DNA from 2 places in the Paenibacillus sp. FA6 genome. Region 2 is predicted to be linked to the other one. Evidence: a T-box and tRNA genes for the amino acid it is inferred to sense, from the RefSeq annotation. Region 2 holds a T-box; the other holds one or more tRNA genes.
What was found. The T-box of region 2 lies ahead of tyrS (tyrosine--tRNA ligase). A T-box ahead of a tRNA ligase gene usually reads a tRNA of that ligase, here a tRNA-Tyr.

Region 1: it has a tRNA-Tyr gene. The T-box ahead of tyrS (tyrosine--tRNA ligase) is inferred to sense a tRNA for this amino acid. The anticodon was not compared.

The regions. Positions count from the first base shown of each region.
Region 1 is NZ_CP188820.1:4,799,393-4,814,737, reverse strand. Features, by position in the region: gene dnaX (DNA polymerase III subunit gamma/tau) at 54-1,808, shown strand; gene ACP8HI_RS21870 (YbaB/EbfC family nucleoid-associated protein) at 1,843-2,154, shown strand; gene recR (recombination mediator RecR) at 2,182-2,781, shown strand; gene ACP8HI_RS21860 (hypothetical protein) at 2,996-3,295, shown strand; gene ACP8HI_RS21855 (pro-sigmaK processing inhibitor BofA family protein) at 3,325-3,594, shown strand; rRNA gene ACP8HI_RS21850 (16S ribosomal RNA) at 3,907-5,464, shown strand; rRNA gene rrf (5S ribosomal RNA) at 5,597-5,713, shown strand; tRNA gene ACP8HI_RS21840 (tRNA-Ile) at 5,757-5,833, shown strand; tRNA gene ACP8HI_RS21835 (tRNA-Ala) at 5,859-5,934, shown strand; rRNA gene ACP8HI_RS21830 (23S ribosomal RNA) at 6,193-9,122, shown strand; tRNA gene ACP8HI_RS21825 (tRNA-Ser) at 9,222-9,313, shown strand; tRNA gene ACP8HI_RS21820 (tRNA-Met) at 9,348-9,424, shown strand; tRNA gene ACP8HI_RS21815 (tRNA-Val) at 9,435-9,510, shown strand; tRNA gene ACP8HI_RS21810 (tRNA-Thr) at 9,553-9,628, shown strand; tRNA gene ACP8HI_RS21805 (tRNA-Asp) at 9,646-9,723, shown strand; tRNA gene ACP8HI_RS21800 (tRNA-Phe) at 9,750-9,822, shown strand; tRNA gene ACP8HI_RS21795 (tRNA-Tyr) at 9,835-9,917, shown strand; tRNA gene ACP8HI_RS21790 (tRNA-Lys) at 9,928-10,000, shown strand; gene ACP8HI_RS21785 (PucR family transcriptional regulator) at 10,125-11,228, shown strand; gene ACP8HI_RS21780 (ABC transporter ATP-binding protein) at 11,331-12,455, shown strand; gene hprK (HPr(Ser) kinase/phosphatase) at 12,738-13,676, shown strand; gene lgt (prolipoprotein diacylglyceryl transferase) at 13,687-14,718, shown strand; gene ppaX (pyrophosphatase PpaX) at 14,726-15,345, shown strand, end outside.
Region 2 is NZ_CP188820.1:340,798-356,142, reverse strand. Features, by position in the region: gene ACP8HI_RS01625 (hypothetical protein) at 1-609, opposite strand, end outside; gene ACP8HI_RS01620 (S-layer homology domain-containing protein) at 1,054-1,689, opposite strand; partial or broken gene ACP8HI_RS01615 (right-handed parallel beta-helix repeat-containing protein) at 2,527-3,798, opposite strand; partial or broken gene ACP8HI_RS01610 (hypothetical protein) at 4,312-5,754, opposite strand; partial or broken gene ACP8HI_RS01605 (fibronectin type III domain-containing protein) at 5,959-6,477, opposite strand; gene tyrS (tyrosine--tRNA ligase) at 7,998-9,260, opposite strand; T-box leader at 9,338-9,559, opposite strand; gene ACP8HI_RS01595 (hypothetical protein) at 9,722-10,354, shown strand; gene ACP8HI_RS01590 (carbohydrate ABC transporter permease) at 10,430-11,314, opposite strand; gene ACP8HI_RS01585 (carbohydrate ABC transporter permease) at 11,331-12,212, opposite strand; gene ACP8HI_RS01580 (extracellular solute-binding protein) at 12,269-13,603, opposite strand; gene ACP8HI_RS01575 (response regulator transcription factor) at 13,724-14,521, opposite strand; gene ACP8HI_RS01570 (cache domain-containing sensor histidine kinase) at 14,518-15,345, opposite strand, start outside.

The sequences.
Region 1 (15,345 bases), 1.5 Mb from region 2:
CTAATGAAGCGACTAAGCGTCATGAAGTGGAAGTTGAAAGAGGGTAAAGCAAAGTGGAACATATAGCGCTGTATCGTGCTTGGCGGCCGCAGTCTTTTCAAGACATGGTGGGACAACAGCATATTATTCAAACGCTGCAGAACGCAATACGTGAACAGCGAGTTTCTCATGCCTACCTGTTCAGCGGGCCACGGGGGACTGGGAAGACAAGTGCGGCTAAAATTCTAGCAAAAGCGGTAAACTGCGAGCGAGGACCTGAGCCAGAACCTTGCAATGAGTGTGAATCCTGTCGTCGGATAACGGCTGGAGCGGTCATGGATGTTCAAGAGATTGATGCCGCATCCAACCGGGGTGTGGATGAAATCCGTGATTTGCGTGAGAAGGTTAAATATGCGCCTACGGAAGTTAGACAAAAGGTTTATATTATTGATGAAGTGCATATGCTGACGACGGAAGCCTTTAATGCTTTGTTGAAGACATTAGAGGAGCCACCTCCGCATGTGATGTTTATTCTGGCGACGACAGAACCGCATAAGCTACCGGCAACGATTATTTCGCGGTGTCAGCGTTTTGACTTCCGTAGAGTATCTCTTGATGAACAGACAGAGAGGTTGCGTCGTATTTGCGAAGAAGAAGGTATTAAGGCAGAAGATGATGCACTCCAATACATTGCCCGATTATCGGATGGTGGGATGCGGGATGCGCTTAGTATCCTGGATCAAATTGCATCCTTTACAGAGGACGTTGTATCCTATCAGCAGGTTCTGAATATGACGGGTGGCATTGCCTCTGAACAGTTCGGACTATTGGCTCAGGGACTAATTAATGGAGATATTGGCTTGGTGCTACAGATGGTAGAGGATTTCATGCAGGAGGGTAAGAGTGCAGATAAGTGCATGGAGAACCTGCTGTTCTATTTCCGAGATCTACTGATGATCAAGATGGTTCCACATGCGGATAAGTTGACGGATAGGGTGTTGAATCCGCAAGAGTATAAAGAAATGGCAGAGACGTTCTCTCGAGAGCAATTATTCCAAATGATTGATATTTTGAATCACTATCAAAGTGAGATGAAATATGCTTCACAACCGCAGATGCTATTTGAAGTGGCGCTTCTCAAGTTATGCAACATACCGCAGGGTGCTCAAGAGTTGGTTAAGATGGAGTTCTCCAATGAAAGACCGCACGCTTCCTTACCCGCGGATTCAGGAGAGATAGTCCTTCTGAAACAGCAGGTGGTCGCACTTGAGAAGAAGCTTGAACGTTTCATGCAATCAGGAGGGGCTCCTTCGGGTAGTGGTCGTGATTCTAGTGCCAGTGCGAGACCGTCTGGAGGGATGTCCCCATCACGGGTATCTTCGACCACGAAGCTTCCTCAACATTTGGATCAATACTTGGTTCATATGAATAGTGACCCGTTCACCGCCATTCAGAAACAGTGGGGCCATATTCTTCAAGGAGTTAAAGAGGAGAAAGTCACCGTCCATGCTTGGTTTATGGATGGAGAACCCGTGTCCATTCTTGACGATGCTATTCTGGTGGCCTTTAAGAATACGATCCACCGAGAGACAACTGAGAAACCGACGAACAGGCAGGTTATTGAGCATGTGATGGAGTCGAAGCTTGGGAAACCTTATCGCTTGGTTACGATTATGCAGCGAGACTGGATGAAAGAGATCGAAGGATCTACTCAGAAGGCCAAAGAAGAACTCAAGCTAGAGCATGAGCATGAAGAACCGAAATCAGAGCCATGGATTGACGAGGCTCTTCAATTATTTGGAGAAGACCTTGTAATCATAAAAGAATAGCACGAAGAAGTGCATCCAAAAAGGAGAGATACTCATGAATAATATGAATCAAATGATGAAACAAGTGAAGAAAATGCAAGAGCAAATGTTGAAAGCGCAAGAAGGGCTTGCTACGAAGATGGTGGAAGGTAGTTCTGGTGGAGGTGTAGTCACCGCGGAAGTGAATGGACATAAGAAATTGATATCCATTACAATTAAGCCGGAAGCGGTTGATCCGGAAGATGTTGAAATGCTGCAGGATCTGGTGATGACAGCGGTGAATGATGCCCTGACTAAAGCGGATGAGCTTGCCAACGACGATATGGGTAAATTCACAGGCGGAATGAAGATCCCAGGCCTGTTCTAATTTCACAGCAGAAGGAGATTTTTAGTTTTGTATTATCCCGAACCTATTGCAAGGCTGATCGAATCATTTACGCGGCTACCGGGTATTGGTCCAAAGACAGCAAGTCGGTTGGCATTTCATGTCATTACGATGAAGGAAGACGATGTGATTGATTTCGCTAAGGCGCTCGTTAGTGTAAAGAGGAACCTTCACTACTGTTCTATTTGCTGCAACATTACGGATACGGACCCTTGTCGTATATGTCAGGATAAGACACGTGATCCATCTGTCATCTGTGTCGTTCAAGATCACAAGGATGTCGTAGCCATGGAACGAACTAAGGAGTTTAATGGATATTATCATATTCTTCAAGGTGCAATATCTCCTATGGAGGGGATCGGTCCTGATGACATTCGTCTAAAGGAACTGTTGAATAGACTCAGTGATGAGCGAGTGACGGAACTTATTCTGGCCACGAATGCTAATATTGAGGGCGAAGCAACATCGATGTATGTTTCCAGGTTGATTCGCCCCTTTGGTATTAAAGTGACCCGTATTGCGCATGGGTTACCTGTAGGCGGAGATTTGGAATATGCGGATGAAGTGACCTTATCCAAGGCATTGGAAGGTCGGCGTGAGATACACTGATTCTAATATGAATGCTGAGAAGTCCTGTGAAGGGCTTCTTTTTTATATAGTAAGAAAGCATAAGTTTCACTTAATACTTTAATTCTTATATTTCCGCTGAAACGGGTGCCGTCCTTGAAAAAGGACAGCATAGCCGTTTCTACTTGGTTCTAAGATTGTCCTTTTCTCGATAAGTATGTAGTAGGAGATACGAGAGAGAAGGGGGATTTGCATTATGAAAGGGATGAAGAGGTATTGGGCTAGCGTGTTTAAAAAGGGTGAGTTCGCTAGGGATGAGGTACACGGTGAACTCTATAGGGATATTGCCGAGGCGCTCATTCGCTGGGAAGAGGCACGTATGTATTTTGAAGAAGCAGTGGGTAAAGATCAGGTGGACTATGCTATTTATATGTTAGAAGCGGCTGAGCTTAGATATCAAATACACTTGAAGAAAGCAAAAACTTTAGGGATAGATCGTAGACCTTTTTCAGTGGAGAAGCAAATGGTGGGTAGCATCGTAGATCATTCTGTATAAAGGTTATCAAGAAAGGAGAATAAATTTAGATGAAATGGATCGTAATAGGTATTCTTATCGTGTCTTTATGTGCTTTGACGTATATTGTGATTAAGAAGAAGTTGGGTTTCGGTTGGTTAACTGTATTTGGAACACATATGGTATTAGCTTCACTTGGAATATATCTAGTTAACTTCTCAGGATTGATGACGGCTGTATATATTCCTTTAAACCCGGTTACTATCGGAACTGTCACGATATTAGGGCTTCCTGGGGTGGCTCTTTTGTATGGTTTGAAAATATTTATAATGAAGAGTTGACGTCTGATGTGCTGATGTGTTACATTATAAATCGCCCCATTGAAAGGCAGACAAGCTTGCTGAAAGGCATAAATAATCGATTGAAAATATCGAAAAATAAAGCTTGACGAAATGCTGGGCAGCATGATATATTATAGAAGTTGTCGCTGAGAGAAACTGGCGATTAACGAAAGAGAAATTGATCTTTGAAAACTGAACAACGAGTGAGTGGTTTTCACGAAAGTGAGAACAAACAAATGAGAAATCATTTGGATTGAGAATGAATAATTCTCGTCAGTATGTTTCAAAATGAGCATAATCGCTCTTTTCATTAACTTGGAGAGTTTGATCCTGGCTCAGGACGAACGCTGGCGGCGTGCCTAATACATGCAAGTCGAGCGGAGATTTCAGAAGTGCTTGCACTTCTGGGATTTCAGCGGCGGACGGGTGAGTAACACGTAGGTAACCTGCCTGTAAGACTGGGATAACTATCGGAAACGGTAGCTAATACCGGATAACTTATTTCTTCACATGAAGAGATACTGAAAGGCGGAGTAATCTGCCACTTATAGATGGACCTGCGGCGCATTAGCTAGTTGGTGAGGTAATGGCTCACCAAGGCGACGATGCGTAGCCGACCTGAGAGGGTGAACGGCCACACTGGGACTGAGACACGGCCCAGACTCCTACGGGAGGCAGCAGTAGGGAATCTTCCGCAATGGACGAAAGTCTGACGGAGCAACGCCGCGTGAGTGATGAAGGTTTTCGGATCGTAAAGCTCTGTTGCCAGGGAAGAACACTTGGGAGAGTAACTGCTCTCAAGGTGACGGTACCTGAGAAGAAAGCCCCGGCTAACTACGTGCCAGCAGCCGCGGTAATACGTAGGGGGCAAGCGTTGTCCGGAATTATTGGGCGTAAAGCGCGCGCAGGCGGTCATTTAAGTTTGGTGTTTAATTCCAGGGCTCAACCCTGGGTCGCACTGAAAACTGGGTGACTTGAGTACAGAAGAGGAGAGTGGAATTCCACGTGTAGCGGTGAAATGCGTAGATATGTGGAGGAACACCAGTGGCGAAGGCGACTCTCTGGGCTGTAACTGACGCTGAGGCGCGAAAGCGTGGGTAGCAAACAGGATTAGATACCCTGGTAGTCCACGCCGTAAACGATGAGTGCTAGGTGTTAGGGGTTTCGATACCCTTGGTGCCGAAGTTAACACATTAAGCACTCCGCCTGGGGAGTACGGTCGCAAGACTGAAACTCAAAGGAATTGACGGGGACCCGCACAAGCAGTGGAGTATGTGGTTTAATTCGAAGCAACGCGAAGAACCTTACCAGGTCTTGACATCCCTCTGAATCCACTAGAGATAGTGGCGGCCTTCGGGACAGAGGAGACAGGTGGTGCATGGTTGTCGTCAGCTCGTGTCGTGAGATGTTGGGTTAAGTCCCGCAACGAGCGCAACCCTTATGCTTAGTTGCCAGCACATTATGGTGGGCACTCTAAGCAGACTGCCGGTGACAAACCGGAGGAAGGTGGGGATGACGTCAAATCATCATGCCCCTTATGACCTGGGCTACACACGTACTACAATGGCCGGTACAACGGGCTGCGAAATCGCGAGATGGAGCCAATCCCAACAAAGCCGGTCTCAGTTCGGATTGCAGGCTGCAACCCGCCTGCATGAAGTCGGAATTGCTAGTAATCGCGGATCAGCATGCCGCGGTGAATACGTTCCCGGGTCTTGTACACACCGCCCGTCACACCACGAGAGTTTACAACACCCGAAGTCGGTGGGGTAACCCGCAAGGGAGCCAGCCGCCGAAGGTGGGGTAGATGATTGGGGTGAAGTCGTAACAAGGTAGCCGTATCGGAAGGTGCGGCTGGATCACCTCCTTTCTATGGAGAATCGTTTCCTGAGACGGAAACATTCGAACACGGTGACTACGGTCACCGTAAGACTTTACAATGTAAAGTCGCACACTCACTCGTTGTCAGTTTTGAAAGAGCAATTATTCTTTCAGCATTGCGTTTGGTAGCGATAGCGGAAGGGTTCCACGCGTACCCATCCCGAACACGACCGTTAAGCCTTCCAGCGCCGATGGTACTTGGACCGCAGGGTCCTGGGAGAGTAGGACGCTGCCAAGCGCAACCCTTATGGGTATATCCCATAAGAGTTTTTTATTCTTAAGGGCCCTTAGCTCAGTTGGTTAGAGCGCACCTCTGATAAGGGTGAGGTCGGTGGTTCGAGTCCACCAGGGCCCACCATATGTTTTTTATAACTTTATACTGTGGGGCCTTAGCTCAGCTGGGAGAGCGCCTGCCTTGCAAGCAGGAGGTCAGCGGTTCGATCCCGCTAGGCTCCACCAAACTATTTAATTGTTCCTTGAAAACTAGATAACGAACGAATTTGTAAGTTAGAATGAACATTCTTTTTATCTACGTTTTGTTAACTTGTTAACGAAACAAAGTGTAAAAGTAGCTAGCGAGTATTCAGTTTACTGAATACGGACTAAAAATGTACGTGCGAATTTGGTGTGATGATCGATCCTTTGGAAGTTTGTTTCAACCGTTTACGGGGGAAATAAGCGGACAACAGAGCGAGCAGCGCAACAAAAGAGCAACGTGGTTAAGCTACTAAGAGCACACGGAGGATGCCTAGGCACTAGGAGTCGATGAAGGACGTGGCGAACAACGAAACTGCCTCGGGGAGCTGTAAGCAAGCTTTGATCCGGGGGTGTCCGAATGGGGAAACCCGGCTGTGTTAATACGCAGTCACTCCTACCTGAATACATAGGGTAGGTAGAGACAGACCAGGGGAACTGAAACATCTAAGTACCCTGAGGAAGAGAAAACAATAGTGATTCCGTCAGTAGCGGCGAGCGAACGCGGATTAGCCCAAACCAAGGAGCTTGCTCCTTGGGGTTGTGGGACGTCTCACACGGAGTTACAAAGGAATATATTAAGCGAAGAGGTCTGGAAAGGCCCGGCATAGAAGGTAAAAGCCCTGTAGCTGAAAGTATATTCTCTCCGAGACGTATCCCGAGTAGTGCGGGGCACGTGAAACCCCGTATGAATCCAGCAGGACCATCTGCTAAGGCTAAATACTCCCTAGTGACCGATAGTGAAACAGTACCGTGAGGGAAAGGTGAAAAGCACCCCGGAAGGGGAGTGAAATAGAACCTGAAACCGTGTGCTTACAAAAAGTCAGAGCCCGTTCTATGGGTGATGGCGTGCCTTTTGTAGAATGAACCGGCGAGTTACGTTCCCGTGCAAGGTTAAGCTGAGAAGGCGGAGCCGCAGCGAAAGCGAGTCTGAATAGGGCGAAATTTAGTACGTGGACGTAGACCCGAAACCGAGTGATCTACCCCTGTCCAGGGTGAAGGTGCGGTAACACGCACTGGAGGCCCGAACCCACGCATGTTGAAAAATGCGGGGATGAGGTGGGGGTAGCGGAGAAATTCCAATCGAACTCGGAGATAGCTGGTTCTCCCCGAAATAGCTTTAGGGCTAGCCTCGGAATGAAGAGTCGTGGAGGTAGAGCACTGATTGGGTGCGGGGCCCGCAAGGGTTACCAAGCTCAGTCAAACTCCGAATGCCATGTACTTATATCCGGGAGTCAGACAGTGAGTGCTAAGATCCATTGTCGAAAGGGAAACAGCCCAGACCATCAGCTAAGGTCCCCAAGTGTGTGTTGAGTGGAAAAGGATGTGGAGTTGCACAGACAACCAGGATGTTGGCTTAGAAGCAGCCATCATTGAAAGAGTGCGTAATAGCTCACTGGTCGAGTGACTCTGCGCCGAAAATGTAACGGGGCTAAACACACCACCGAAGCTATGGCTTGATACTATGTATCAGGGGTAGGGGAGCGTTGTATAGAGGTTGAAGGTGTACCGTGAGGAGCGCTGGACACTATACAAGTGAGAATGCCGGTATAAGTAACGAAAAGATCAGTGAGAATCTGATCCGCCGAAAGCCCAAGGTTTCCTGAGGAAGGCTCGTCCTCTCAGGGTAAGTCGGGACCTAACGCGAGGCCGAAAGGCGTAGTGGATGGACAACAGGTTGAAATTCCTGTACCACCGTAATCCGTTATGAGTAATGGGGTGACGCAGTAGGGTAGTGACGCGGACTGATGGAATAGTCCGTCTAAGCAGTGAGGCTTGTGTGTAGGCAAATCCGCACACTATAAGGCTAGGCTGTGATGGGGAGCGAAAATTATAGTAGCGAAGGTCATGATCTCAGACTGCCAAGAAAAGCCTCTAACCAGGAGAAGGTGCCCGTACCGCAAACCGACACAGGTAGGCGAGAAGAGTATTCTAAGGCGCGCGGAAGAACTCTCGTTAAGGAACTCGGCAAAATGACCCCGTAACTTCGGGAGAAGGGGTGCCCCGGTAGTGTGAATAGCACGAGGGGGCCGCAGTGAAAAGGCCCAAGCGACTGTTTAGCAAAAACACAGGTCTGTGCGAAGCCGTAAGGCGAAGTATACGGGCTGACGCCTGCCCGGTGCTGGAAGGTTAAGGGGAGTGGTTAGGGGTAACCCGAAGCTATGAACCGAAGCCCCAGTAAACGGCGGCCGTAACTATAACGGTCCTAAGGTAGCGAAATTCCTTGTCAGGTAAATTCTGACCCGCACGAATGGCGTAACGATTTGGGCGCTGTCTCAACGAGAGATCCGGTGAAATTTTAATACCTGTGAAGATGCAGGTTACCCGCGACAAGACGGAAAGACCCCATGGAGCTTTACTGCAGCTTGATATTGGATTTGGGTACGATCTGTACAGGATAGGTGGGAGCCTGAGAAATAGGAGCGCAAGCTTCTATGGAGGCATCGTTGGGATACCACCCTGATCGTATCTAGGTTCTAACCTAGGACCGTAAACCGGTTCGGGGACAGTGTCTGGTGGGCAGTTTGACTGGGGCGGTCGCCTCCTAAAGAGTAACGGAGGCGCCCCAAGGTTCCCTCAGAATGGTTGGAAATCATTCGAAGAGTGCAAAGGCAGAAGGGAGCTTGACTGCGAGACCTACAAGTCGAGCAGGGACGAAAGTCGGGCTTAGTGATCCGGTGGTACCGCATGGAAGGGCCATCGCTCAACGGATAAAAGCTACCCTGGGGATAACAGGCTTATCTCCCCCAAGAGTCCACATCGACGGGGAGGTTTGGCACCTCGATGTCGGCTCATCGCATCCTGGGGCTGAAGTAGGTCCCAAGGGTTGGGCTGTTCGCCCATTAAAGCGGTACGCGAGCTGGGTTCAGAACGTCGTGAGACAGTTCGGTCCCTATCTGTCGTGGGCGCAGGAAATTTGAGAGGAGCTGTCCTTAGTACGAGAGGACCGGGATGGACGCACCTCTGGTGTACCAGTTGTTCCGCCAGGAGCATAGCTGGGTAGCTACGTGCGGACGGGATAAGCGCTGAAAGCATCTAAGCGTGAAGCCCCCCTCAAGATGAGATTTCCCAATTAGTAAGACCCCTTGAAGACTACGAGGTAGATAGGTTGGAGGTGGAAGCGCAGCAATGTGCGGAGCTGACCAATACTAATCGGTCGAGGGCTTATCCTAACAAATGTTTAACGGTTGAAGTGTATACTTCATACTTTCTAACACAAATTCGTTCGTATCTAGTTTTCAGGGAATTATTCTCTGATTCATGATTTATTTGGAGAGATACCCAAGTGGCTATAAGGGGACCCTCTGCTAAGGGGTTAGACTGTGTAAACGGTGCGTGGGTTCGAATCCCACTCTCTCCGCCATTGATTTATCATGAATAGCAAGAAATATATATGTGGCGGTGTAGCTCAGCTGGCTAGAGCGTACGGTTCATACCCGTGAGGTCGGGGGTTCGATCCCCTTCGCCGCTACCATACATACCCAGGAGGCTTAGCTCAGCTGGGAGAGCATCTGCCTTACAAGCAGAGGGTCGGGGGTTCGATCCCCTCAGCCTCCACCATTATTTTTGATGGATGCATTCATAATATGGAATAATATTCTTGCCGTTGTAGCTCAACTGGTAGAGCAACTGACTTGTAATCAGTAGGTTGGGGGTTCAAGTCCTCTCGACGGCACCATTTTTTCTAAAAAGTGTGGAACCGTGGTGTAGTTGGCCTAACATGCCTGCCTGTCACGCAGGAGATCGCGGGTTCGAATCCCGTCGGTTCCGCCATTTTTTTGTTTAAATAATATTGATGTGGCTCGGTAGCTCAGTCGGTAGAGCAGAGGACTGAAAATCCTCGTGTCGGCGGTTCGATTCCGTTCCGAGCCACCTTTTTTCTGCGGAGGATTAGTGAAGTGGCTAAACACGGCAGACTGTAAATCTGCTCTCATTCGAGTTCGGTGGTTCGAATCCATCATCCTCCATTCTTAGTACGAGCCATTAGCTCAGTTGGTAGAGCACCTGACTTTTAATCAGGGTGTCGAAGGTTCGAATCCTTCATGGCTCATCTTCATAACATGATAAAGTCATCAACCTTTAGGGGTCGATGGCTTTTTGTTTACTCTTCTTTTTGGACTAGATATGTTAATATATGAAGAAATAGGTGAAGTGGTAGGTGGGTTAACTTGATAATGAAGATGGAATCATTACGGCAGAAGTTACAACAAATTGTAGGTATACCCCTCACGATTAAAGAACTAAATAAACAGGATTCGAACTCTTTCTTCAATTATAAAAACAGTACGCTGATGGATTCGGTTGTGAACGAGGGTGAAGTATGGTTTCCACTGTATAACAAGGATGGTAGAATGTCGGTTCTTGCAGGTGAATTAAATGCGTTAAGTTTAGAGGAAGTTCAATTCATGGAACTGATTTTGGCTAACATGAGAGATCAATCGCAAGTATCAATAACTCCCCAAGAAGAGGAGAAAAGAGATATTCAAAATCTGAGCTTGTGGATTCAAGGACAAATTGAATCAGGACAGCTAGACATGACTATTCCAGAACATCTTATAGTACAGAAACAAATGACATTGGGAATGGTACCCTTTGTGCTGAGTGGTGAGGGTACTCATTTGCCTGATATTTCATACATACAGTTAAAAAAGTTACTCGTTAGCTATTTCGATGGAGAGATCTTATTAATTCCACTAAAGAATCATGAATGGCTCATCTTAGCACGTCAGGAACTAATCTTGGGTAGCTTGGATGAGCGAGAGGACGAGCAAGAGGAGACGGGAGCAGAGATACTATCTGCATTTTGCCTTGGTCTACATGAGCTAGTGGCCAATGAGTGGGTAGGCGTATTTCACCTGTCGGTTGCACTTCCCGTAGATCCCAGGAACGGGCTTCCTGCTACGGTTGTGATGCTGAAGGAGACGATACATCTTGGAAAGACATTTCATATTACGGATTATATTCACCTTCCGTGGGAATTGGTGCTAGAACAACTTGTTTTTAGTATACCAGGAAGTCAACGGGCTCGTTTCTTAGAGCATGTGGGAGATCATTCGATTCTGCTAATGGATACAGAGACACTTTTGACAATGGAGACCTTTTTTCAATTAGATTGTAATGTTAGTGAGACAGCCAAGAGAATGTATATTCATAGGAATACACTTCTCTATCGGTTAGATAAGATCAAGAATGAAACAGGACTTGACGTTCGAAGCTTCGGAGATGCCGTTCTGATTAAACTCACAATGCTATTGTATAAAGTGACGAAAAGGAAATAGTTTTTTTGTGCAGTTTGTGGATAGCCAGTCTTGATGATGTTGGGTAGAATAAGAATATCAAATGGTTACGATTTCAAACATATCATTTAGGGGGAAAATATAATGGCTGGTGTACGCTTAGAGCATATCTACAAGAAATACGCGGGTACGGACAAAGCAACAGTAATCGATATCAATCTTGATATTAAAGATAAGGAATTTTTGGTTCTAGTTGGACCATCTGGTTGCGGTAAATCCACAACACTTCGGATGATCGCTGGTTTGGAAGAAATTTCAGAAGGTAAACTTTATATCGGTGATCGTGTTGTGAATGATGTAGCGCCTAAAGACCGTGATATCGCGATGGTATTCCAATCCTATGCCTTGTATCCTCATATGAACGTATACCAAAATATGGCTTTCGGTTTGAAATTGCGTAAAGTGAAGAAAGACGAGATCGAAAAGAAAGTACGTAACGCAGCAAAAATTCTAGATATCGAGCATTTGCTTGAACGTAAACCAAAAGCACTATCTGGTGGTCAACGTCAACGTGTTGCCTTGGGTCGCGCAATTGTACGGGATCCACAAGTCTTCTTGATGGATGAGCCTCTTTCCAACTTGGATGCGAAACTACGTGGTCAAATGCGTGCGGAAATCACTAAATTGGTTAAACGCCTTGAAACCACTTGTATCTATGTAACACATGACCAAACAGAAGCTATGACAATGGGTGATCGTATCGTTGTTATGCAAGATGGTATCATTCAACAAGCTGCAACACCGGAAGAGCTGTATAACAGCCCAACTAATCTTTTCGTAGCTGGTTTCATCGGATCACCTACAATGAACTTTATCACTGGTACACTTAGTGAATCCAATGGTAATGTCCGTTTCAAAGCTGCTGGATTGGATGTTGAAGTTCCTGGTGGTAAAGCTCAAATCTTGAAGAACAAAGGTTTGGTTGGTAAAGAAGTAATTATGGGTGTTCGTCCTGAAGATATTCATGAAGAGCCTGTATTCTTAGAAGCATCACCAAATACGATCTTTACATCTAATGTTGATGTTACTGAAAACCTTGGACATGAAATGTTGCTATATTTAAGTGGCTTGGGTGCTGATGTTGTTATTGCTCGTGTAGATGGACGTTCTACAACTCGTGATGGTAGTACTGTTCGCTTGGCAATTGATATGAACAAAGTTCATATCTTCGATAAGGAAACTCAACTTAATGCTCTAATTTCAGAATAATACAATATCATTAATGCATACAGAGACCGCCCGCAAGGGCGGTCTTTTTGAAAATATAAGAAAGTATACTTTCACTTGATACTCTAATCTTTATACTTCTGCTGAAACGGGTGCCGTCCTTGAAAAAGGACGGCACAGTTGTTTCTACTTGAATGGTGGGCATTGATTGCATTCAATAGCAATTTCATTTACGATGGATATAGTGAAAAGGGTTTAATTGTTTTGAAAATGAACTCAACTATTGTAGGTACATAGATAAACTTGATGAGAGGAAGATAAGACATGGCTAAACGTGTTAAAGTTTCAGAACTAGTTCAACAATTTCATATGGAAGTCATCGCCGGTGAAGATGGTCTCAAACGAACCATTACGGTAGATGATTTAAATCGACCGGGTCTTGAAATGGCAGGTTACTTTGAATATCATCCTCAAGAGCGCGTACAACTCCTTGGAAAAACGGAATTAGCGTTCTTCGAGATGTTGACTGATGAGGAGAAATTTGACCGTATGCAGAGAATCTGTACGGATGATACCCCCTGCATCATTGTTACTAGGTCTCTGGAAGTTCCACAAGAGCTAATTGATATTAGTAATGAGAGGAATCTGCCTGTGCTACGTAGTAGTATGGCTACAACGATTCTATCGAGTAAAATCACTGGCTTTCTGGAGAAAAAATTAGCCCCTACAACAACTATTCATGGTGTTTTGTGTGATGTCTACGGAGTAGGAATGCTTATTACAGGTTCCAGTGGTATTGGTAAAAGTGAGACTGCTTTAGAACTTGTCAAAAGAGGGCATCGCCTTGTAGCGGATGATGCGGTGGAAATTCGCCAAACATCGGACAACCAGCTTCATGGTTCAGCACCTGAGTTGATTAGACATTTACTTGAGATTCGTGGTGTAGGTATCATCAATGCGATGACTCTCTTTGGCGCTGGCGCTGTACGTAACAATAAACGTATCACGTTAGTCGTCAAGTTGGAGAATTGGCAGCAGGATAAACAATATGATCGACTGGGATTAGATGAGGAAACGACTCGGATTATTGACACGGATATTCCATTGGTGACGATTCCTGTGCGACCGGGACGGAACCTCGCTGTTATTATTGAAGTGGCTGCGATGAATTATCGACTGAAGCAAATGGGTCTGAATGCGGCTCTTCAATTCACAAATAAATTGACAGCAACGATTGCAGAAGAAAGCGATGATATGGATTAGGAGTGATCATATGGCAACGTTATTACTTAATCCAATTGCAATTTCGATTGGAGCATTGCAGGTTCACTGGTATGGCTTAATTCTTGGATTGGGTGCGTTGGCTGGGATTATGCTTGCCATTCGAGAAGGTCGGAGATTTGGCATTTCTTCAGAGTTTTTCATGGATCTATTGTTGATAGGCGTTCCCTCGGCACTTATTGGTGCGCGTATTTATTATGTTGCTTTTAAATGGGAAGATTATAAAGGAAACCTTTGGGATGTGTTCAAAATATGGAATGGTGGTATCGCAATCTATGGAGCTTTAATAGCTGCGATCATATTTGCCATCTTCTTTACACGTTATAAAGGATATAAATTTTGGAGAATCGTTGATATTTGCGCTCCTGGATTACTCATTGGACAAATCATTGGGCGATGGGGGAATTTCGTTAATCAAGAAGCCTATGGCGGACCGGTGGAACAGTCATTTTTGCAGAATAATTTACATTTACCGGATTTTATTGTGAATCAAATGAATGTTCAAGGAGTGTTTCACCATCCAACATTTCTATATGAATCGCTATGGAATCTTGTAGGCCTAGGGTTACTATTGATTCTACGTCGGCAGAAATTTCTGCGCGCAGCTGAATTGTTTCTGTCTTATTTCATCTGGTATTCGATTGGAAGATTCTTCATTGAAGGTTTCCGTACGGATAGTTTAGCTTTTCAAGGTCCAGAGTGGCTAGTATCTATGATAAATGGTCTATGGAGCCCTATGAAAGGGTTGGGATTCGATTATGGTCATCTGGATGTTGATTATGGAAATGTGAGAATATCACAGCTATTGCCGATCTTGATCATCATAGGTGCAGTTGCTTTTATTATCTATCGACGTGTAACAGGCAGAGCGGAAGAAAGGTATCTTGATCCTATTATATGTACGAAGATAACTGTGGACACCATGCCAGAAGCATCTTTGAACCACAAGCAACCGAAGAAGACACCACCTTCAGAACGTGTATCGCATGAAGAAGACGCTTCAAAGGATATTAAAAAGGAGTAACGACTACATGATTAACACCATTTTATTTGATCTAGATGGAACGATTATTGATACTAACGAGCATATTATTAATTCCTTCATACATGCATTAAAGGACGATGCCCCGGCCCCTTTCTCGAGAGAGCATATTATTCCTCGGATGGGGATGACATTAGAACAACAAATTGTTCATTTCACAGGAACGGAAGATGTTACTCCTTTCGTAAAGGGCTATAGAAGTTACTATGATAGTAATCATGATGGGAATGTAGCACCCTTTCCACAGGTGATGGAAGTGATTGAAGAACTACATGCACAGGGATTTGCTATGGGTGTTGTAACGACAAAGAATCGACCAGGTACTTTAAAGGTACTTGAGATGTTCGGACTTATGAAATATATGAGCTCGATTGTGACTGTTAACGATGTGGAGCATGCGAAGCCTCATCCAGAACCTGTCCTTAAGGCAGTGAATGAGCTTGGTTCGGATCCCAGTAAGACGCTAATGATTGGGGATAGTCCCGTTGATATTCAGGCTGCTCAAGCGGCAGGAGTGTTGTCTGCGGGTGTCTCTTGGTCGCTGAAGGGTGAGCAAGCACTTAGAGAGTACAATCCAGACTATATGTTGCATACTATGAAAGATTTATA
Region 2 (15,345 bases):
TTGGATCATAGATATATTCCATTTCTGATGTTCGGCCAATATAGCCTGGAGACTCGGATTATTGTGCTTATCTATAACTACTTCCCAATCATAATATAGGCCGGTAAGTTCCAAATATTGTTGTTGAAGTACATGAAACCATGCTGCCGACCATATACTAGCAAAAAATACTTGGGGCGCTTGTCGTCGATGTCCATCACAGCCACCTGTTACGAGAATGCCGCTAGCACTTAACGTTTTCACCAATATAGCTACTCCTCTATCCAGAGATAGACTATTCCATTTCACACCATGGCTCCGTCTCGTAAATGCCTTCCACGAATAGAAATAGTCTGGAATATGAGATCTAGCATAATGAACGGGTAATGCTTCAACCAATCTTAAAACTTCTATAGGGATGATGGGACTTAATATTTGCATCTGAAGACCCGAATAACAAACTGGAACCCCAGCACGTTCGAGTAGATGTTTCAAATCCTTATAATCTTGAGGTCCATTACCGGCACTCAGACTGATACAATCTCCTTCGACTTCCAATAGGAAGCCTCTTTTGACTAATGTAGCCGCCAACTTTAGCACTTGTTGATTAACAACTCCACTTTTCTCCATTTCCAATTCCCCAATTCATCTCCTTACAAAAGATTTTTTTATTGTATTCATTACACACTCTGCTTAGGCATCCTTTTATTGAACAACTACTATTCTCATTCATGAATATCAACAACTCAACTGATAACCATTCTCATTATATAGATAATGATTATCAATATCAACATGTTTTCGGATAAAGTTTAATACTATTTATATCAATTCACCTATTAAGTCTGAATACTACAGAAAAAACCGAGTAGCCCATATGATGGATTACTCGGTTTTCTTAATATTCCTAACGAATACAACAATGACATTATTAATCCACTAATCTAACTAGACTACATTTCTTCTTACCTTTACGAATAAGGATAAACCGACCATCAAATGATTTGTCTGCAGACACTCTGTGTTTACATCTGCTACTTTTTCACCATTCATAGAGAACGAGAGGGCGATTTGTTAATTCATAAACTCAACGTATTTCAGGAAGCGTTGCAGCATAACCGCCGCTTCAGCACGAGTTACATCGTCTTTGGGTGCAAAAGTGTTCACCGTATTGCCATTGATAATGCCTGCCTTGAGCACTTGTGATACTTGCTCTTCCGCCCAGTTGCTAATTTTCTTATGATCATTGAACTTCAACAGTAATGGAACATCTACTGCGACATCTTTGTCGGCCATGTGCAATGCTCGACTAATCATGACCACCATTTCTTCGCGAGTGATATTCGCATTCGGGTCGAATAATTCATTGCCTACACCGGTTACTAAGCCCGCTTTCACTGCGGCTCCTACAGCTCCCGCATACCATTGATTCGATGCGACATCTGTAAACTGTGCGGTTGTTTGTTCTTTCAATCCTAGTGCACGTACTAGCAAGCTAGCGATTTCCGCACGAGTCATGCTATTGTCAGGCTTATACGTAGTATCGGTCATTCCTTTGATCACTAGCTTCGATGCTAATAGCTCAATTTCACTCTTCGCCCAATGTCCGCCAATGTCATTGAATGTTTGGTGGTGCTCGACAATCGTATAGATGCTGTTGCTTAATCTTTTAATCGTTACTTCTACTTTCCCATTCACGATGGTGATCATCGCTGGAACGAACACCCACTCGCCCTTGTCAGCATCATACGAGACGGCCGTCATATGGTCTGTGGATAAATCTGTAGTTCCCATAATAATCGTTCTCGATACATAGCTGTTGAATTCATTCACTTCCATATTCGAACCTTTGTCGGAAACGGTGATAGTGAATTCAATAGGATTCGTTAGGATAGTTAACCCTGCTAGTTTCGATTGTGCTGTTAACTGTTCTGCGGTGTGACCGCTGATGTGCGTAAACGACACTGTTAAGACTGCATTACTTGGATCCGTCAATCCTTTGGTTAGACTCTCAAGATTGATCGCACTTAAAGGTAAATCGTAAATGACATTACCTGATCTGAGCGATACTACGGCGTCTGGCGCTTTCTTCACACCTTCAAGCATAGCTGTAAGTGGAAGCTTAAAGTCTGTTGCTCCTGAATCCGAACCTGAACCTGCTTCAATGAAAATCCGTTGATTATTTACCTGATTTCCGCTGATTGTGACAAACGCTTCACTCAAAGTTTTGGGTGATACCGTATTTACGTCAACCGTCTTGCCGTTCCGTTGTTCTGTGGTCCGCGTTGATGTAATGTTCACTCCACGACCCGTATTTGGTTTCGTATCTTTAACTACGCTTGGTTGTGTACCTGACGTGGACCCGCCCAAATTACCGTTTGTTGCTGGTGGATTGGTCCCTGGATCTGTGCCTGGATCAGGCTTAGGATCTGTACCTGGATCAGGCTTAGGATCTGTGCCTGGGTCTGGCTTAGGATCTGTACCAGGATCTGGCTTAGGATCTGTGCCTGGGTCCGGCTCGGGATCTGGCTCCATCGTATTAAATATTGCTCCAATATCCATACCGCTTGGAGTCCCTGCGCCCTTCATATCACTCATAGCGGCAAGCTTTAAAAATTCGCCGATATTCGGTGAACCATCTGCATTGCGCGTAATAGTTGGGATGAGACTGACGAAATCGGAATCGTCTGCTTTCAAACCTTTGGCGTTCATGCTCCCCTTCGTATTATGCCACCATACATTCGTGCTTTGAACATCATGACCACTCGTCTTATCACTGGATTTGCCCTTGTAGGAAAGGTTATTCGTAAATACATGTGTGCCCTGATCAAAAGCAAAGTTACTCTCACCATTGCTCCATGACGTATTATTCGATATCGTGATCGAACCTGGATTACTGTTCCAAGTGAAGCCATGCTTCTTATTCATGAATGCGATGTTGTTCTCAACAATGTGATTAACAGCAATCTTTTCTCCACCTAGCTTGAAGCCGTTACCGTCACTGTTACTTGTCTCGTTCCCATCAGATGTCTTCCCGTTCGCATACGAAATGCTATTGCGAATGGTCACAATACCTATCGGACCTGTATCCTTCTTCGTGAATAAATCCCAGCCATCATCCACGTTGTAAGCGGCGATGCATCCATCAAAGATATTACCTGGTCCAATGGTCAACTTAGCAGCAAAACCGTCTGCATCCTCCCCGTTATCCGGGTCGAAGTTGTCATGAGAGTATACGTTAATAATCTCATTGTAGCTCGGCCATTCACTATCCAGAGCCGTTGAAGAATAACGGCTAATTTGAAGCCCTGAGTCACGGTTATGGTGAGTTTCTACGTTCTCAATGACATTATAGTTACCACCGATAAAAATTCCGTTATCGCCAGCACCCTTGACCTCAATTCCTTTTACTAGCCAATAACTCCCGAAAATCTGTAAGCCCCGATTCGTGCTATCAAAAGCCTGCCCGTAGAAGTCCAACACAGCTCCGCCAGTATTGTACGCAATGATCTGCTTGCGTGCATTCACTGCATCCCCGTTGTTATTGCGTTCAATCGTTACCGGAACAGAGTAGCTGTATGTGCCATCTAACAAATAGATAGTTCCCCCCGGAGCGATCTTGGTAATTGCCGAGGTAAGACTCAATGGGCTCTCGATTGTTCCTATATTACCGTCTTGACCGTTCGGAGCAACAATCAAGTCTCCCTCCTGTGGTGTTGGTGGAGTAATAGGAGCTGATGCCTTACCCGTTACCTGAACCGACAACGTACTTTGCCGTTGGTCCGCATCAAGTGCCGTGATGACATAGTAGTAGGTTATTCCGTTTACAGCTGTCGTATCGGAATACTCGACACCGTTCACATTATCAAGCAATGTGTAGCCAACTCCGCTGCTCACGCTACGCATGATATTATAGCTAACGGCTCCTGTGACAGGCTGCCAGCTTAAATCAACCTTACTGTTCCCTGCTCGACTGGACAATCCCGTCGGAGCAACTAGTAGCGGAGCCAAAGGCGACGCACTTACCTCCACAGATTTCGTCGTACTCTCAAGGGCTCTAGTTAGAGCGCTTATGACATAGTAATAATGATTAGGGTACTGTGCCGTTAAATCAGTGTAGTTAGCAGTTGTGCTATTGCCAATCTCAACATAACCACTGCCGCTATTCGTACTGCGATACACCTTATATCCAGTTGCACCCACCGATGCCTTCCACTTCAAAGCGATGCTATTAGCACCTTCTATAAAGGAAACATTCGTCGGTGCGAGTGGCGCTACGCCGACTGGTGGTGGATCTACTTCACCGGGATCTCCCGACCCATCGTATCCCATCGTAATCAACCAATTCTCCTTCGACCATGATAGCTTCCCTGCTCCCGCTCCATTGTTCGCAGTAAGTCTATCCATGAGTGTTCCTGGATCATCCAGTGTGTACATATATGGAAGTTCCGTCATACCACTCCAGGAGAACTCAATCGGTACCGCAGGAATAGGAGCCAGAGGACTATCCGGTGTTGTGCTATCCCCTCTAAAAGTAACCCCATCTAAGGAATAGATTGTATCCTTCGCAAGAATCTTGCCAGTGTAACTCGGATTGTTAGGATCTGTCTGATTATTTCGTACCGGGTATAACAGATCAATAATGTGCGAGTTCTCCACCAGAACGGCCCCGCCCTCAGTGGAGATGGCCCCATTGCTTGTTACGCCGAATTTATATCCTTTGGATGAGATCGCCGCACTTTGTTCTGGAGTGATGCGCTTACCTGCTTCCCTTATTGCAGCGCTGTCCATGACAATATTGTAAGCATGGGCATTACCGCCACGAAGGCGCGGCATGCGATCCATCATGTCTTTGTAATAGTTGTGATGTAGCGTCGTTTCCAATTTGGGATTTAAACTATCAAAGCTTGTTGCACCGATCAAATGCTGCTTCTTTTGTCCAGAAGCTACCGCAATAATATCATCGACACTTAAACCTTGATTCCGTAAAAATTTATACATCGTATACGAATCAATATTTTGTTCCAAAGCATTGATTTGCTGGGTAACCCAACTGCCTGCACTTCCATCATCACCTTGAAATAATGACCATGATATCGTTACACCAGAACTGCCTTTTTTGATATCGATACCGCCGTCATATGATTTATGGAATGTACAGTGATCGATCCACACTTTCGTACTTTGCTCTAGGGTCAGAAAGTCCCAATCGTTCTTATCGTAATCTCCTTTGGTCACTTCATCCCATTCCCATAGTTCGTCAAACTCAAGGTTACGGATGATCACGTTAGAACTGCTCTTCATCACAATCCCAACATGTTTGATTGTCGCTCCGTTTGCCGAGAAGATTGTTACATCATGAAGATCCTTAAGTTCAATCTTACTGACTCCTGTTCCCATAAGAACCGGATTGGTAAGCGCCGGATTATTGACTCTGAATATATCTCCTGCAGCCGTCTTCGCTTCAGCCGAAATTTCATTCCACCCGAGATTAAGGTCATTCATTATTTCTATAACTCTATAACCGTCCTTATTGGGTCCCTTTTTCTTGTTGATGGCCTCGGCAAGATCTTCTGGAGTATATACTTTGATGTATGAGGGATCTGTCTCCGCAATATTGCCACCACCTGTAGCTCCATAGCTGAAACCTGTCAGATTATACTCGTCTACTGGAAGTGGTATGGAGGGTATAGCTTTGACTGCATTAGAGCCTACGCTCTCGCCTCTTTTGTTCACGGCAGATACGACATAGACGTATTCAACATCATTGGTCACATTGCTATCCGTGAAGCTGCTACTTTCCACGCCTATTGCCACGTATTCATCATTTATTCCACTTGTACTGCGTTTCACATTGTAGCTAGTTGCTCCAAGGGACGATGTCCATGTGAGTCTCACCTCACTATTGCTAGGCATCGCCGTTAATCCAGTTGGTGCCGCCGGAATGGATGCTTCGACTGGGATAGCAGACACCCTATTGGATTCGTCACTGGAACCCGCTTCATTATGCTCGATAACTACAAAGTAAACGGTCATCCCGTTGGTTAATCCCGTAACCGTATGGATGTTCGTGTTCGTATTCAGAACATCAGTCCTCAAATCTGATTGATCATCTTCTGTCCAATAGTTCACTGAGAACCCGCTTGCCTTCTTACTAGGGTTCCAGTTAAGAGTCACTTCTTCGTCACCTGCCACTGCTTGTAGTCCTTCGGGAGCCGTCGGCAATAAAGGTATAGTTGGGTCCGCATCGCCCTCATATACGATTGCTATGCTATCTATAACTACCTCAGCCGTACTAGAAGCCCAAAGTTGGATGAATGAATTCGCTGTACCGACTCCAGAATCGATAATGATTTTGCCTGCACCAATGTCATCCGCACTATTTTTATATACTTCTGAAGAAGTACCATGGATTGAATTAGCCGTGCCACTCGTATTGTTATCTACGAATACTTGGAAATTTCCAGGACCGCTACTACTAGAGAAATTAATAATCATTTGATACGGTATACTCAGATCAAACACACCACCAGGTGTGCTCTCTGTTGTTGTTAATGTATTGGATAACGCACCTATTGCCATTCTCGCATTGCCCAATTTCACTGTGCCATTCACTTCATCGACTGAAGTTCTAGAAGCTCCAGATGTTGAAATATACATGGGTTTCGTTGCTTGATTGGGCAATGATACATATCCTGCTGTGAACAAATTGGATTGGGTTGCTCTATCGAAATCATCGAAGAATACCGGACCTGGAAGTTGAGCACCGGGTTCTTGCGGTGTTGCGCTCACCTCATTAGAACGATCTGATCCCACCCCACCAATTGATGCTGTGATGACATAATAATAGACTGTACCATTCATGACATCTGAATCTACATAGACGGTTGAGCTTACATTCGTTTGGATCACATCGTACGGTCCCCCGCTTGATAAAGAACGTTCTACCATATAATGATCCGCATCGTTGATAGCATTCCATGATAAACTGACTTGTTCATCACCTGCTGAAGCCACCACGATCGGAGCAAGTGGCGTCGTCGGATCGGGTGGATTTGTAGGACCCGTTGGATCCGCATCTCCCTCATACACGATGGCTATACTGTCAATGGATACTGTTGCTGTACTTTCAGTACGGAGTGCAATGAATGAATTCACTGTTCCAACATTAGGTTCGATAACGATTTTCTCTGTACCAATATCATTAGCTACCTTTTCATAAACTTTCGAAGAACTTCCGTGAATGGAGTTGGCCGCACCTGTCGTATTATTATCTATATATACTTGGAATTTCCCAGCACCACTACCGCTAGAAATGTTGATGATAATCTGATAAGGCTTACTTAAATCAAAGGCACCATTTGGTGCTTCGAGTGGTGTAGTGCCTATAGTAGATGAAGCACCTATTGTCGTTCTTGCTCCAGCTAAAGTCACTGTACCATCAGTAGCTGTAACCGTCCCACCTGTTTTAAGATACATTGGCTTCGCTGGATCATTCGGCAACGTCATGTATCCCGGTGTAAATAAATTAGCTGTAGTTGCACCCTCCAAATCATCAACAAAGACTGGGCTTCCCGATCCAGCTGCACTTGCAGCTGACATCCACATATTCGGCATTAGCAAATTCAACAACAATGCCATACACACTAAGAGACTTGCAGTTCGTTTCAATCCCAAATCATCAAACCCCCATCAACTTAAATTTTGAAGAACGCACTTTTTTTGAAAGCGCTATCAATAATTAAATCATATGAGTTACCATCCATTACAACCATAATCATCTGATCAGAAATGTACAATTAAGAGGTCAAGCAGGCTCTTTCATGGATTCCATGCAGAAAAGTGTTCATATGATTATCGGGCACCTTGAAAATATACCTTGGGGATATTGACAGCTGAAAACAAAAGTGGATCGAAACACAAAAAGACCCATAAAATAGTCACTTCTTTCAAAGCGTCCATCTTACGGGTCACAATTTCACTAATCACGTTCTATCATATCTGTAATACTCTCGTGCTTAATCCACTAATCTAACTAGGCTGTATTTCTTCTTACCTTTACGAATAATGATGAACCGGCCGTCGAATGATTTGTCTGCAGACACTTCCGTGTTTAGATCTACTACTTTTTCACCATTCATAGAGATAGCCCCATTAGTAATATCTTCTCTTGCCTGACGCTTCGATGGTTCGATACCTAGATCTACTAACCAATCCACAATATTCTTTGTTTCTTTAGTCGCTTCGAAAGTCGGCATTTCTTTGAACCCTTGCTCAATTTCATCCGCTGTTAATAATTTCACGTCTCCACTGAATAAAGCTTCCGAGATCTTGATCGCTTGCGCCAAAGCCTCTTCACTATGAACAAATTTGGTCATCTCTTCAGCAAGTACTCGTTGTGCTTCACGTTTACCTGGTTCTGTATTCACTTTATTCTCTAATTCATGAATGACGTCTTGCGTTAAGAATGTGAAGTATTTCAAGTATTTAACGACATCACGATCATCTGTATTCAACCAGAATTGGTAGAACTCATACGGTGATGTTTTATCAGGATCTAGCCAGATCGCCCCGCCTGCTGTTTTACCAAATTTCGTACCATCTGCTTTCAACATTAATGGAATCGTTAATCCAAATGCCTTCGCTTCTGAGCCTTCTTTTTTACGAATTAAGTCTAGACCACTTGTGATATTCCCCCATTGATCAGAACCACCAATTTGTAATTGAACACCTTCTTCTGCATACAGATGATGGAAGTCCATGGATTGAAGAATTTGGTATGAGAACTCGGTAAATGAAATTCCAGTATCTAAGCGACTTGATACGACATCTTTGGCCAACATCGCATTGATGCTGAAGTTCTTCCCATAATCACGTAAAAAGTCAATCACGTTAATCGTATGAGTCCAGTCGTAGTTGTTCACCATTTTTAGTTGATCATCGTTATCGGCAACGAATAGCTTCTTCATTTGTGCTGTAAGTGCGTTCACATTGTCTTGTACTTGCTCTAATGTCTGTAATTGACGCTCGTCTTGACGTCCACTTGGATCACCAATGGTCCCTGTTGCTCCACCAATTAAGATCACAGGCAAATGTCCGAATGATTGGAATCGTTTCATCACCATGAAAGGAATTAAATGTCCAATATGCATGCTATCCCCCGTCGGATCGACACCGCAGTACAAAGTAATTTTCTTCTCATTAACTAATTCGCGTAGCCCTTCTGCATCTGTCTGCTGATTAATCGCGTCGCGCCATTCTAGTTCATCAATAATATTCATGTTACTCATCGTCATCAAGCTCCTTTTTATAATAAAAGTTGTCCATACGCAAAAATCGCCCCTATGTCTACAATAGACATAGGGACGATTCATTAACCGTGTTACCACCCAAATTGCATAAATAGTGTTACTACCTCTATTCATACCACTCTTAGCAAGAGTATCGTTTGCTAGTCCGCTTAGTGTTACCTAAGATACTCCAGAGTGTAATTCGCAAGTTTGTTTGTACTAGGTCGCATCAACCCCTAGCTTTCTGAATAACAGTGACAGCTTGCTACTAATTCCTTCAACGTATACCGTGTATTAGATTAAAGTCAGTATAGAGAATGATTAGCCCGTTGTCAATTCACAATCTGCAACATTCATCTATCTCTTGTCATAACTATCCGTTTTATCATACAATTGAACTATTCTAGTACATAAGAACTATTCTAACAGATAGATTGGAAGGAGAAATACATATGGGTTTCTTTAAAGGACTTGGTAACTTCGCAGGTGAAGTGACTGGCAAAGTCATCGGTGGGAGCGTCCGTGTAGTTGGTGAGATAACAGGTAGTCATTTCGTCAAAGAGATCGGCGACGGTGTTGAGAAAGCTACTATTATTGCAGGAAGAACTGCCGGTAACTTGGCAAGTGGTATATATGATACAGCGGCAGGTGTGATCACTAGCAACGAAGAACAATCCAGCAATGGAATGAAAGATATCGGTGGTGCTGTTACTACAACAGCCAAAGGTGTTGTTGGTACTGTAAAGTATACCTATAACAATGGCAAAGATATGGTAGTTGGCTTCGTGGAAGAAGATAATGAAAAAATAAAAAATGGTGCCAAAGGTTTAATAAAAGTAGCTGCTGTAGCTACTTTGGCCGTTGGTATATTGGATTTCGTAGATGGCGCGGATGGTGTGGACTCCGTTGAGAGTTCCTCCATCGAGAATCCAAATATGCATGATGTTGAACCACATTACGTGAGTGGTTATGAACGTGCGGATGGTACTCATGTCGATGGCTATTTCAGAGATGGCGATGGAGATACGCAAGTCGATAATCCTGACGGTGGCTATTCTCAGCATAATCCTAATTACAAAGCATAACTAACTACCCATATAAAGACAGTCGCTCGAATTCTTTATTAGAATTCGAGCGACTGTCTTTTCATTATTTAAGGGCTAACCTTTAACTGATCCAGCGGCAATTCCTTCGACAATGCGGTCACTCATGAGTAGGAAAGCTAACATTATTGGCAGAATACTAATGACTAATGTAGCGCCAATTGCTCCCCAATCCGTTGTGTACTGTCCGATAAAGTTCTGGACACCAACAGTCAGTGTTTTATATTTATCTGAGCTGATGAATGTGTTGACGAATATAAATTCGTTCCAGTTATAAATCATATTAATAATTCCAGTAGTTGCTATGACAGAGGAAGTCATTGGAAAGACAATTCGAAAAAATATCCGATTGATTGAAGCTCCGTCCACCACGGCCGCTTCCTCAACTTCCTTCGGCAAAGCGTAGTAAAATCCAAGTAGAATCATAATGGTGATTGGCATATTAAATGCAACATACGCTATGATAATCGATATAGGATTATCTATTAAATTAACCTTTTGAAAGATACTGAACAATGGAATCAATGTTGAATGGACTGGGATCATCATTCCTACCATGAATAGACCTAGAACGAATGAGCTTGCCTTCCATTTCATCCGCGTCATCGCAAAGGTAACCATGCTAGATAGCAATACGGTAAGCACCAGAGCTACACCCGTCACCCATACGCTATTGAGGAAATAGCTGCCTATATTCCCTTGAGTCCATGCGTTCACATAGTTCTCCCAATGTGGCTGTGCTGGTATCGCAAACGGGGCCATATCGAATACTTCTTGATTGTTCTTCAGCGAGAATATAAACAACCAGATCAACGGTAAAATTTGCAGAAGTGCTACCATAATAAGTACCAAATATAAAATACTATAACCAGCTTTACTTAAAGTCCTCCGCCCCAACCCTATCTCATTCACTGGGTAAGCCGTCACCGTGTTCGTCTTCATGAGGGTACCTCCTCTCTTATGAATATTGAATAGTGTCTTTAGAGGCAGTTGCCTTACGAATTAGGTACGTCACGACCAAGCAGATGAGTAACAGGAAGAAGCCTATCGCACTACCATAGCCGAAATCAAAGCTTCTAAAGGCTTTATGATACATATAGGATGCCATCACTTCACTCGATCCATTGGGACCTCCATCCGTCATCACGTAAATAAGATCGAAATATTTCAGAGATCCAACGACAGCCAAGACAATCGTTACTTTGATGACCTCTGTGATTAACGGAAGCTTAATTCCATAAGCGATTTGCCATCCGCTTGCTCCATCGATTCTCGCTGCTTCCACTAATGACTCAGGAATATTCTTCAATGCGGCATAGTAGATCAGAATGTAAAACCCTGCGTATTGCCACAAGATGGGTACAAAGAGTGATAACATGACGATCTTAGGATCAGCCAACCATAATGGAGGATTCTCAATACCAAGTGATACCAAGAAGGTGTTCACTACTCCATTCGTCGGATGATAAATTTTCAGCCACAACTGAGCGATTGCTACGGAAGATAGTAGCATGGGAACTAAATAGATTTTCCGAAGTAGGTTTGCACCTTTTATTCTCCCAGACAATACGATCGCAATGAGTAGATATCCCAATAGGCTAATGACCGAAAATGCTGCGAGTAGCAGTGAATGATAGGCGCTCTGCCAGAAATTTGAATCTTTCAGAAGACTAGTATAGTTATCTAGGCCGATAAAGGTCATTGCGCTTATCCCATCCCACTGATTCAGCCCATAATAACCCGTTAATATAATTGGAATGTATATGATTCCCATAATGAGTAGCAGTGAAGGTAGGATGTATAGTGCAATGATACCTTTGTTAGACATGACTTTGTCCATCTGTCTCGTCCTCTCCTTCCCTAGTGTATATCTCGATGTATGAAACGCCTTCTTACTTAATTTCCTTTCTCTATAGCTTCCATATGTTTCTTCGCAAATTCTGCTGGGGTAGCTACCTTACCGAATAATGCCTGGATCATATTCAAATGTTCTTGAGCAGCATTCGGTTTCATTTGCACATCAGCAAATAGTGTAATGCTACTAGCGCTATTCAATTCATTAAATAGATCAATATACAACTGTGGTAAAGATCCTTGTGTTGTATCTACCTTCGTTGCTGGGATAACTCCCGCTGCTGTTACGGACTGCTCGCCCCACTTGGAGACAAAGTATTCAACAAAGGCTTTGGCTTCATCTTTAACCTTAGATTGTTCGGCTACGAATAGACCTACACCAGGACCACCGACCCAACTGTTAATATTCCCTTTTCCACCTTCAACGGTTGGAAACTTGAAGAATCCAATGTTATCTTTGAATTCTTGCGGGATATCTGGGTTGCTCGTGTAGTTCGGTAGTTCCCATGTTCCCATGAGATACATAGCAGCCTTACTATTCATGAATTCGGATTTACCTTCATCGTTGGAAAGTCCGTTAAAACCTTTGTTGAAGGCATTCATATCTACTAAAGTCTGAATTTCAGCTGCTGCTTGAATTAGACCTGGATCATCAAATGAACCTGAACCGTCAATCGCCTTCTTAAGGGTTTCATTCCCCGCGATGCGATCTGCTAAATACATATACCATAATGACCCCGTCCAGCGATCCTTGTTCCCAAGGGCAATTGGAGCTACATCATTCTCTGTTAGCGTTTTCACAACTTGCTTGAATTCATCGTACGTTGTGGGAACCTGAAGATTATATTTAGCAAAAATTGCTTTGTTATAATAAATTGGAGAAATATTCAGTTCAATGGGAAGTGCATATGTCTTGCCATCCACGGCATATGCTTCCGTGGTGCCGCTTACGAATTTATCCTTTAGTTGTTCCCCGCCAAGAATATCATCCAACTCTGCGAACAGGCCACCTTTTACATAAGGCTCCATAAATCCTGCCGCCCATGTTATTCCTACATCTGGTAGCTCATTAGACGCGGATAACACTTTTAATTTGTTCTTATATTGCTCATTTTCTAGAATCTCTTGCTTGATGGTCACATTAGGATGATCAGTCTGATACTGATTGATAATTTCACTTACAAGCTTATTCTGCTGTGCTGAGCTTCCTGCTGGCCACAAATGCATCATATTCAAGGTGACTTTCTGTTCAGTTCCACCCTTCGATGCACCGTTCGTCTCTTTTCCCTTATTACCGCTAGCCCCACCACACCCAGACAATACAACCATCATTGCAAGTACAAGTAGCAAACCAGAAGTTATCTTCTTTCTAGACATCACTTCAACCCCTTATTCGTTGTCGTACGGCTATTGTAACCGTTCACATTTATATCTTAGCACGGGCGTTGAAAGTCCATAAGGTCACAATCATTTGGGAAAACTCCATTATTATTGGATCTATTCTATCTCGTCTTGCTGCCCAATATGTTGTCTATATCTGCTTGGGCTAATCAATTCCAATGACTTAAACACTTTGATGAAATATTTATCGGTCTGATAACCTACCTTTAAAGCAATCTCACCAATAGGCATTCGGGTCTGTGTAAGTAGCACCTTAGCTTGTTGAATCCTACTACGCGATAGGTATTCACTGAATGTAATTCCAGCCTGTTCTTTGAATAGTACGCTGAAGTAACTGGCATTCAAATGAAGCAACACCGCAAGCCCACTCAGGGTAATCGGCTCTTGCAGATGTCCTTCCACATACGCCATGGCCTCACGAACTGGCGTACTCTGGCCTTCATTCGAATCATCTAACCCCAATAACTTCTTGTCGACTAGCTTCTCTATATTCTCTCTGCGCCTCCTATCCACTCCCACTTGCAATGCCTGCTGTACGACGCTCAGAAGCTCTTGTTTATCTAATGGCTTAAGTAGGTAATTGATTGCACCGAATTGAAGCGCCTTCTGCGCATATTCGAATTCTGCATAACCCGAGATAACGATCACCAATGGCTTATGGGGTTTATCTTGAAGTGAACGGATTAAATCCAGACCACTAACCTCCGGCATCCGAACATCTGTAATCAATAGATGAGCGACATTATGCTGAAGCCACTCCATGGCCTCTACTCCGTTAGATGCCGTTTCAACTCGGTAAGGTTGTTCAGTCAGGTACGCTTCCAGCGTATTCCGAATTCCCTCTCGAGTTCGAGGCTCATCATCCACAATCAGAATCGTCTTTATCAATCTCATCGTCCTCCTTGTTCACTTGGTATTTCAAAAACAACGGTAGTTCCCTCCGATATACGACTGCTCAAGCGTAATCCTTCTACTTCTCCATGATCTCCTTCATAGTAAAGCTTCAGGCGCCGCTGGACGTTGACAAGACCTATACCTGTTCCCTTAGAAGAAATAGACGGTCCACCTTCCAACGCATGATATAATTCCTGAAGCATTGCCTCATTCATACCCAGACCGTCATCTGTAACGGTTACCGTTGTCCAACCCACACTTTCGGATGGCACCACACTGACTGTAACCCTACCTGGTTTAACCTTACTTTCCACCCCATAAAGAATCGCATTCTCGACGATCGGCTGAATCAATAATTTCGGAATAGGAACAGACATAGACTCTGGCGATACATCTACATGCCAACTCAAGCGGTCTCCAAGCCTCATCTGCATAATTAGTAAATAGCGTCTGACCTGCTCCAATTCTTCACCGATCGTGACCCACTCGTCATGATTCGGATTACTGATCGTATAGCGAAACAATTTGGACATGGCAACGACCAGACTAGCTAATTCCTCCTCACCCTTCTCCTGAAGCGACCAATTAAATGCTTCTAATGTATTGAATAGAAAATGTGGATTGATTTGCGCCTGTAATGCTTTTAACTCGGTACGACTCTGGAGCATTTCTTTCTCATACACAACACGAATCAGCTCATTCATATGATTGACCATCTGATTATACGTATAGTTCAATTCACTTAGCTCTATCGTGTATACCGACTCGTGATTGGGTGTAAGTACACCAAATCGAGATTTGCGCATCGCTTTGATCAGTTGGAT